Regions from separate parts of the Salinimonas sediminis genome, predicted to be linked through region 1. Evidence: riboswitches for the same ligand, from Rfam matches in the RefSeq annotation. Region 1 holds a riboswitch; the other holds the start of a gene.
What was found. Region 1 has a riboswitch for thiamine pyrophosphate ahead of thiC (phosphomethylpyrimidine synthase ThiC). Riboswitches for the same ligand answer to the same signal wherever they lie in the genome.

Region 1 (3,964 bases):
CATCAGTGCCGCCCGGGCCAGGTAGCCACTGTCTTCCAGCAACCCGATAATCAGGGTCAATACCATAATTTGCGGTACAAACACTAAAAACGAGCCCAATCCGCCAAAGATGGCGTCGTTCATGAAGTCAGCAAAAATCCCCACCGGGGTAACTGCACTGACTTTTTCCGCCACATCCGCAATTAAAAACTCCACCCCATCCATTAACGGGGTAGCCAGGGTGAAAATACTTTGGAACAAAACAAACATCGCCGCCAGAAAGGCGATACTGCCGGTCCAGCTATTTAATAAAAAACGGTCAACGCTATTTTGGTTTTTCAGTACGACATCCAACTGCATGCCGAATTGGTTTGCTAGCTGGTGGCTACGTTTGGCTGCCAGTTCACCTTCTTGTAGTGAACGTGTGGGCAGAATTGACTGCGGATCAGCCGCGTAGCCCAACATGGCTTGTTTAAACTCGTGAAGGTTTTCCAGGGTGCGGGCCGACAATGCCACCACCGGGCTGCCCAATTCGGCGGACAAGGCATCGGTATCAATACTTTCGCCTACCCGGTGTACCTCATCAATAAAATTAAGGGCAAACAGCACCGATTTATTGCGTTCACGAGCCAGCTTTTGAACCTGTAAACCCAACACCAGGCTACGCTCAAGGCGGGTGGCATCCAGCACACATAGCACCAGCGCAGTATCGTCCCGGTCTATGGCACCTTTAATTTCCTGTACTGCAATCTCTTCATCCCGGGACAAGCCCCTTAATGTATAGGTGCCCGGTAAATCGACAATTTCATAGTTCTGGCATTGGCCGCGTTTAACTTCAACCGTTACCCCAGGGTAATTGGCGACCTTTTGTCTTAGTCCGGTTAACTGATTAAACAGTAAGCTCTTACCGGAGTTGGGTTTCCCCACCATTAAAATGCGTTGCATGAAGAAATAAGTTCCTGCGTGTCGGTGTATTGGGTAAGTGTTATGCGTGAGGGGCGACTTCGATCTTACTTGCCAGATCCTGCTCTATCGCGAAAATACTGCCGCCAAGTTGCAGCACCACCGGCCCACCGAGCGGTCCTTTGCGGACACACTGCACATCACGACCCTCTTCCACGCCCATCTCGCTAAGGCGTTCTATAACATTGGCGTAGAGATCGTTGTGGATCTTGGTGATCACTGCCAGCTTTTTGCTTGGTAAATCCCACAGAGTCATAATACTTCTCTTGATGCGTTGGTTTTATGGTTATCCGTCAGGCTTTATACCCCAGCCCAAAAGCTGCCGCCAGAGAAATTAACTATAAAACTAACTGAAATAACAATCATTCCTATTCAGACTACCAGAATCTCGGCTTTATCACTAGCCCGGCCGGGTGGTTGCCGCTATTTTAATCTTATTATTAATATGTTTTAGCCTGTTACAGGGGTTGATGTTAACGCCGGTTTGTTCTTATACTGAAAGCCAACTTCTTGTCGGAGTGCTCCATAATTATTTGCTACGGCCTTTAATTATGAGCTGAGACCGCAATTGCGGGATCCGTTGAACCTGATCAGGCTAATACCTGCGAAGGGAACAAGACCAGTTTACGCCAGCCATCGTCGTATTGTTTATTCGACTACTTTTCGCGCTATGGTGTAAACGTCTTTTTCAACTACTCCTGACAAGCATTTTTTTAACCCTGAATGTAGGAATAAAATGCTATGTCACACCGTCGTCAACAACGCCAGCAGGCGCAAGACTTTATTCGCCAACTCGCCGGCGAAGCCTATCCGAACGCTACCCGTCAATACCATACCGGCTCCCGCGCTGATATCCAGGTGCCCATGCGCCATATTCAGCTAAGCGACACCCGTATCAGTGATACCGAAAGCGAGCCGAACTGTGCAGTGCCGGTTTACGACACATCAGGCCCGTATGGCGATCCTCAGCAGCACATAGATGTAAATCAAGGTTTGGCCGCGATGCGCCACGGCTGGATAGCCGAGCGTGGTGATACCCATACTATGGCCGGCGTAAGTTCCACCTACGCCCAGGCTCGCGAACGGGATATCAGCCTGGATGAGCTACGTTTTTCCCGCCGCCGGGCCCCGCTTGTAGCCCAACAAGGCAAATGCGTAACCCAGCTACATTACGCTCGCCAGGGAATAATTACCCCGGAAATGGAATATATTGCTATTCGGGAAAATATGGGCCGGGCCAGCGTTACCGACCCCATGCTGACCCAACAGCACCCCGGCGAAAGTTTTGGGGCGCATTTGCCGCCACAAATAACGCCGGAATTCGTGCGCCAGGAGGTAGCTGCCGGCCGTGCGATTATCCCCGCCAACATTAACCACCCTGAATCAGAACCGATGATTATCGGCCGCCATTTTTTAGTAAAAGTGAACGCCAATATTGGCAACTCAGCGGTAACCTCCTCGATTGAAGAGGAGGTCGAAAAGCTGGTGTGGTCCACCCGCTGGGGCGCCGACACGATTATGGATCTGTCTACTGGCCGCAATATCCATGAAACCCGTGAATGGCTGCTTCGTAACAGCCCGGTCCCGCTGGGGACAGTCCCCATTTATCAGGCCCTGGAAAAAGTGGGCGGGGTAGCCGAAGCGCTCACCTGGGAAGTGTTCAAAGACACCCTCATAGAGCAGGCTGAACAGGGCGTAGACTACTTCACGATTCACGCCGGGGTGCGCCTAGCCTTTGTGCCAATGACCGCCAAGCGGGTGACCGGGATTGTGTCGCGGGGGGGAGCGATTATGGCCAAATGGTGCTTAAGCCATCATGTAGAGAGCTTCTTGTATACGCATTTTGCGGAAATTTGTGAACTTTGCGCCCGCTATGATGTGTCGCTTTCGTTAGGCGATGGCCTACGGCCCGGCTCCGTGGCCGATGCCAACGACGAAGCTCAGTTTGCTGAGTTGCGTACCCTGGGTGAGCTCACCAAAATCGCCTGGGAACACGATGTGCAGGTAATGATTGAAGGCCCTGGCCACGTGCCAATGCACTTAATCAAACAAAATATGGAAGAGCAGCTCAAGCACTGCCACGAAGCGCCCTTTTATACATTGGGGCCGCTTACCACAGATATAGCGCCCGGTTACGACCATATTACCTCCGGCATCGGCGCGGCAATGATTGGGTGGTATGGCTGCGCCATGTTGTGCTACGTCACCCCTAAAGAGCATTTGGGCTTGCCGAATAAAGAAGATGTTAAACAAGGCCTGATTACCTACAAAATTGCAGCGCACGCGGCTGATTTGGCCAAAGGCCACCCTGGCGCGCAAATTCGCGACAATGCTATGTCTAAAGCACGTTTCGAATTTCGCTGGGAGGATCAGTTCAACCTTGCTCTGGACCCACATACCGCCCGCGCCTACCACGATGAAACGTTGCCCCAGGCGTCCAATAAAGTGGCACACTTTTGTTCAATGTGCGGACCTAAGTTTTGTTCCATGAAAATATCCCAGGAAGTGCGCGATAGTGCTGCCCAGCAGGCGCAACAAGGGATGGAGCAAATGGCGGATACGTTCAATAAAACCGGAGCCCGATTGTACGTGGATGCCAGTGAGGTAAAAGCGTGACTGCCCACCCCGCCGTTATAGGGTGTATTGGTGGGATAGATACCAGCGGGGGCGCGGGCCTGGCCCGCGATGCTATTACTGTGGCCGGCTTACACGGGCAGTGCTGGCAGGTGCCTACATTGGTTTCGCAACAATCCCACCAGTACCACCATGCTACATATGCACTGGACTGCCAGGTCTTAGCGCAGGCGCTGAGTATACTGGTGGATGCGCTACCTGCGGCCATTAAGCTGGGCGCTATCGCCAACGATGCCCAGGCGCAGTGTATTCTTGATCAATTAACCGCAATACCGGCCACAGTACCGGTAATCTGGGACCCGGTGCAGATTAGCTCGGCGCATGGCAGGTTAGGCCAATTAAGCCAGTCGCTTATTAATACTTTATTAACCCGCTGTACGTTAGTTAC
Region 2 (3,964 bases), 1.3 Mb from region 1:
CACAGCTGTTGATTAATACTGCTTTGAAATCCCCAGCGTAATAACATCAATGAGGTGGCACCGTACAAACATATACCAAACTCTTCGCTAACTTGCGCAACGAAGTGAGCAAAATCCTCGGCTTCATCCCACGTCCGCATTACCCCGTCGACAAACAGACACTTATCATGGAACACTAAAAACAGTGACAACGTGCTAAACAACATGATTTGACGAAGTTCCTCCGTTACCGCTAGCTGTGACGAATGTTCTGCTTCTATCGCATTGAACACCGGCAGACATAACAACATGGCATCAGTGAGTTTTTCGACATCATTATGGCGACATTGCGCAGTAAGTTGTTGTTGTGCAGCAAACAGTACCGCTAACTGTTTAATATTGCTTAAGCCTAGATTGCGGCCAATAGCCTGCTCCAGGTTTTCCGGCGCGCTGCCATAAATGGCTTTGCTGGCTTTGCTCATAACATGCGCCTGAAAAATAGGATCTTTACTGACCAATTTCACTACAGACTTCAAGGTCATGTTATCGTCATCCATTGCCACTAATGATTGAATGGTGGCTGGCAACGGCGGCAGGTTATCCACTATTTCCAGTAAGCTGTGATTGCCTTTATGAAAGCGTAGGCGGTTGCCCAACTGACGTAGCTGCCCAGCGCTGATTCCCGAAAACTCTTTAAAGCTGCGTTCAAAAGACCGACGGTCTGAAAAACCCAATTCGACTGCCGTGTCGTCTGTTTTGCTGCCGCCCAATAGCTTCTGACATGACTTATCATGAATGTATTCTTTTAACATCGCGCTAAACGCAATGTTGTGACTTCGCAATAGCCGACGTAAGCCCGACTCCGTCTGGCCCATTTGTTCAGCCACCCACTCGGCGCGAATGCGCGCAGGGGCCTCGGCTTTGGCAAACACATTGTGCAAGCTCTGCTTAATACTGGGCACTTCGGTTTGACTTAACGTGGGAGCCAAAAGCTTTTCGATAGCCTGGCTATGATAAAACGACGGGCGTAAACACCATTCACTGGCAAAACGCAAATGTATCTGAGTATCTTGCAGGCGCTTACTTTGTGATAGGGGCGCTAATAAAGAGCCTGCAGCGTCATGGGGTGACCCGATGGCCGAAAAGTCAAAATGCCGGCCCGCTAAATGGCGAAACAGTGCAAATAGGAAATAGATTTGTAAATCGTCAATCAGCGCTGAGTTACTCGCTTGCCATTGCAATGCAACCGTAGGTGCCTCGTCATCTTTGGTAAGCGCCACTTCGCTGTGAAAAAGCTGCTGCGCCCGAGGAACAAAGCACGCCATCGCCGCCTGGATATTACGCGTAGCCATGGCATATACGACCAGGTTGCCCATCTTATTAAAATCAAAATAGCCAATAAGTGAACGACCCAGAAGGTGACGATCTGCCGGGGGACAAAGCGCGGTCAAAAGCTGCTCCAGCTGGCTCTGTTGGGTTAATCCGGTTTCCAGCTCGTTTAGCGCTGCTAAGCCTGTCGTATCTGCGGCTTCTGCCTTACCCTGGTCGCGGCGTAAACTCAGTATGGCGCGGACCACCGCCGACCAAAACAAACCTTTATACTGCATAACATTCCTTGCAATTATCGGGAGAAGAAGAGTACCCGTTCTGAAATACATGGCGGGCAAAATAACCCATAACCGGCCGAAAGTGTCCTGTCATAGTTCAATCCCTTTTCTTACTATGAACGCATAAGCTGATGAAATCAGTTTAGGTCGTCCGGTTTTTCAACCTGCACTGGGCGAGACCGCCATCACGCTTAACAAGCGTCTGGCCTGTGCATGTGTTGCGCTTATCCGTACCGTTAAGAAGGAAAACCTGATGTCTATCAAACAGCAAATAATGCTACTGGCGCTTAGCTACTGCGCTGCCGTTTCGGCCCAGGCCGCTATAGTGGATGCGACTGCTTTGCGCTTTGACAATATCGCGTTCACTGGCAAAGCAGGCCAGAATACCGGCACATTTGCAACTACTGATAGCTCACTTACGTTATTCAACGATGCGTGGTTCGGTTTTAATCTTCAAGATACCTTTGGTTCGGCAATAAACCTTAATAATAACAACCAATTTATCATGAATTTTGACATTAATGTGGCTTCAGCAACAGCCACAATGCCGGAAATTACGGGTTTATGGTTTGCCGATTTTTCGTACAAAGAGAAAAACCACAATCCCCACCGCACTTTCACGTTAGGTGGCACCCAGAATTATGCAGGGATTACCGCGTATCAATATGCCGCGGTAAATACAACACAGTCTTTTTCAATAGACGTTAATGAGTTTATTAGCGGCATGGTAACCGACATAATTTTTATCAACGACTGCGATTCAGGACGTTGTGATGATGTCCAGGTAACCTTTTCCAATGTCAGTTTAACCGATGTTAGCGAGCCTACCGCCATTTCCATGCTGCTGCTTGGACTTGGGTATATAGGATGGCGCACTAGACGCCAGTAAAAAGGTCTTCGACGACCTGCTTAGAACGCCCGCGCCGTCACTATTAGCGGGCGTTTCTTTTTCTTATTGTGGTAAATCTTGACGATTTACCCACACTTGATAGACTCAGACCCCTAAAACAAGATTTACAGACCAAGGGGTGCCGTTATCGGCTGAGATCCACCACGTGGGAACCCTTTACCTGATCCGGATAATACCGGCGTAGGGATGGTGTTTACACTCAGCCAGATAACCTGCCGCAAAGCCGGATCTTTTTTCTCCTATAAGAATCGAGATCCCAAATGAAGAAAACTCCCATCGTATTAGCGTTCCTAGCCTGTGGTGCACACAGTGTGGAGACTGACAATACGGATATCGAAAGAATCGTCGTTACCTCAGACTTTCGCCAGGTCAGCCTTGCGCTGTTAAGTAGCAGTGCAACCGTGCTGGGTCAGGCCCGCTTACAGAGCCGCCAGGCAGAATATCTTGATGATGTACTAAACATTGCACCAAATGTGAACTTTGCCTCAGGGGCTTCCCGGGGGCGGTTTGTGCAAATTCGTGGTATTGGCGAACGGTCACAGTTTGCTGAGCCGATAAACCCTTCAGTGAGTTTCCTGGTCGATGATTTTGACTTTTCCGGGTTGGGCGCAGCAGGTGTGCTGTTTGATACCGAACAGGTAGAGGTATTCCGCGGCCCCCAGTCGACTTTATTCGGTACTGGTGCATTAGCCGGCGCAATAAAAATTGTAAGCGCCCAGCCTGATGAAGATCAGACTAGCCATGTTCAGCTACGCGCAAGCAATAAAAGTAGCTATCGGTTTGAAGGAGCTACCGGCCAAAGTCTGGCCGAGGGCGTACGCTATCGGGCGAGTCTTATGCACAACCGCAGTGATGGCTTCGTACACAACCAGTACCTAAACCGTGATGACACAAACAATATTGATGAAACTGCTGCACGTCTGGCGTTGCAGTGGGATGTTGATAGCCGTACCACCGCAGATGTTAGTTACCGCTGGTACGATATTGATAACGGTTATGATGGGTTCTCACTGGATAATAACCGTATTAGTTTGGCGGACGAGCCGGGGTTTGATACGCAGCAGACCCATGCTCTGAGTGTTAGCTTAACCACCGATTATACGGCGGGCCAGCTTAAATTAGTGCTGACTCACGCCAGCCATAATCTTGCCTATGGGTATGATGAAGACTGGACTTACACCGGCTTCCATCCTTTAGGTTACACGTCGTTTGATGCCTATTTCAGAGATATTGACACGCAAACAGCAGAAATACGGTTTACCTCGGCAGATTCCTTACGGTTATTTAACGATACCACCAGCTGGACAATCGGGGCTCACTTTAAGGGTTCGGAAGAGTCGCTGCTGCGTCAATACACTTATGATGTGACTGACTTTGCCAGTGAATACACGCCGACCACTAAAGCGCTGTATGGCGAAACCCACACCACGCTGACCGACGCTCTGACGTTGGTGTTAGGGCTTCGATT

Region 2: another riboswitch for thiamine pyrophosphate. It lies ahead of D0Y50_RS05215 (TonB-dependent receptor); the one in region 1 lies ahead of thiC (phosphomethylpyrimidine synthase ThiC).

What each region holds. Positions count from the first base shown of each region.
Region 1 covers NZ_CP031769.1:4,264,668-4,268,631, forward strand. The annotation lists gene feoB (ferrous iron transporter B) at 1-924, opposite strand, end outside; gene D0Y50_RS18680 (FeoA family protein) at 965-1,198, opposite strand; TPP riboswitch at 1,447-1,572, shown strand; gene thiC (phosphomethylpyrimidine synthase ThiC) at 1,684-3,558, shown strand; gene thiE (thiamine phosphate synthase) at 3,555-3,964, shown strand, end outside.
Region 2 covers NZ_CP031769.1:1,149,541-1,153,504, forward strand. The annotation lists gene D0Y50_RS05205 (helix-turn-helix domain-containing protein) at 1-1,586, opposite strand, end outside; gene D0Y50_RS05210 (hypothetical protein) at 1,840-2,475, shown strand; TPP riboswitch at 2,601-2,700, shown strand; gene D0Y50_RS05215 (TonB-dependent receptor) at 2,757-3,964, shown strand, end outside.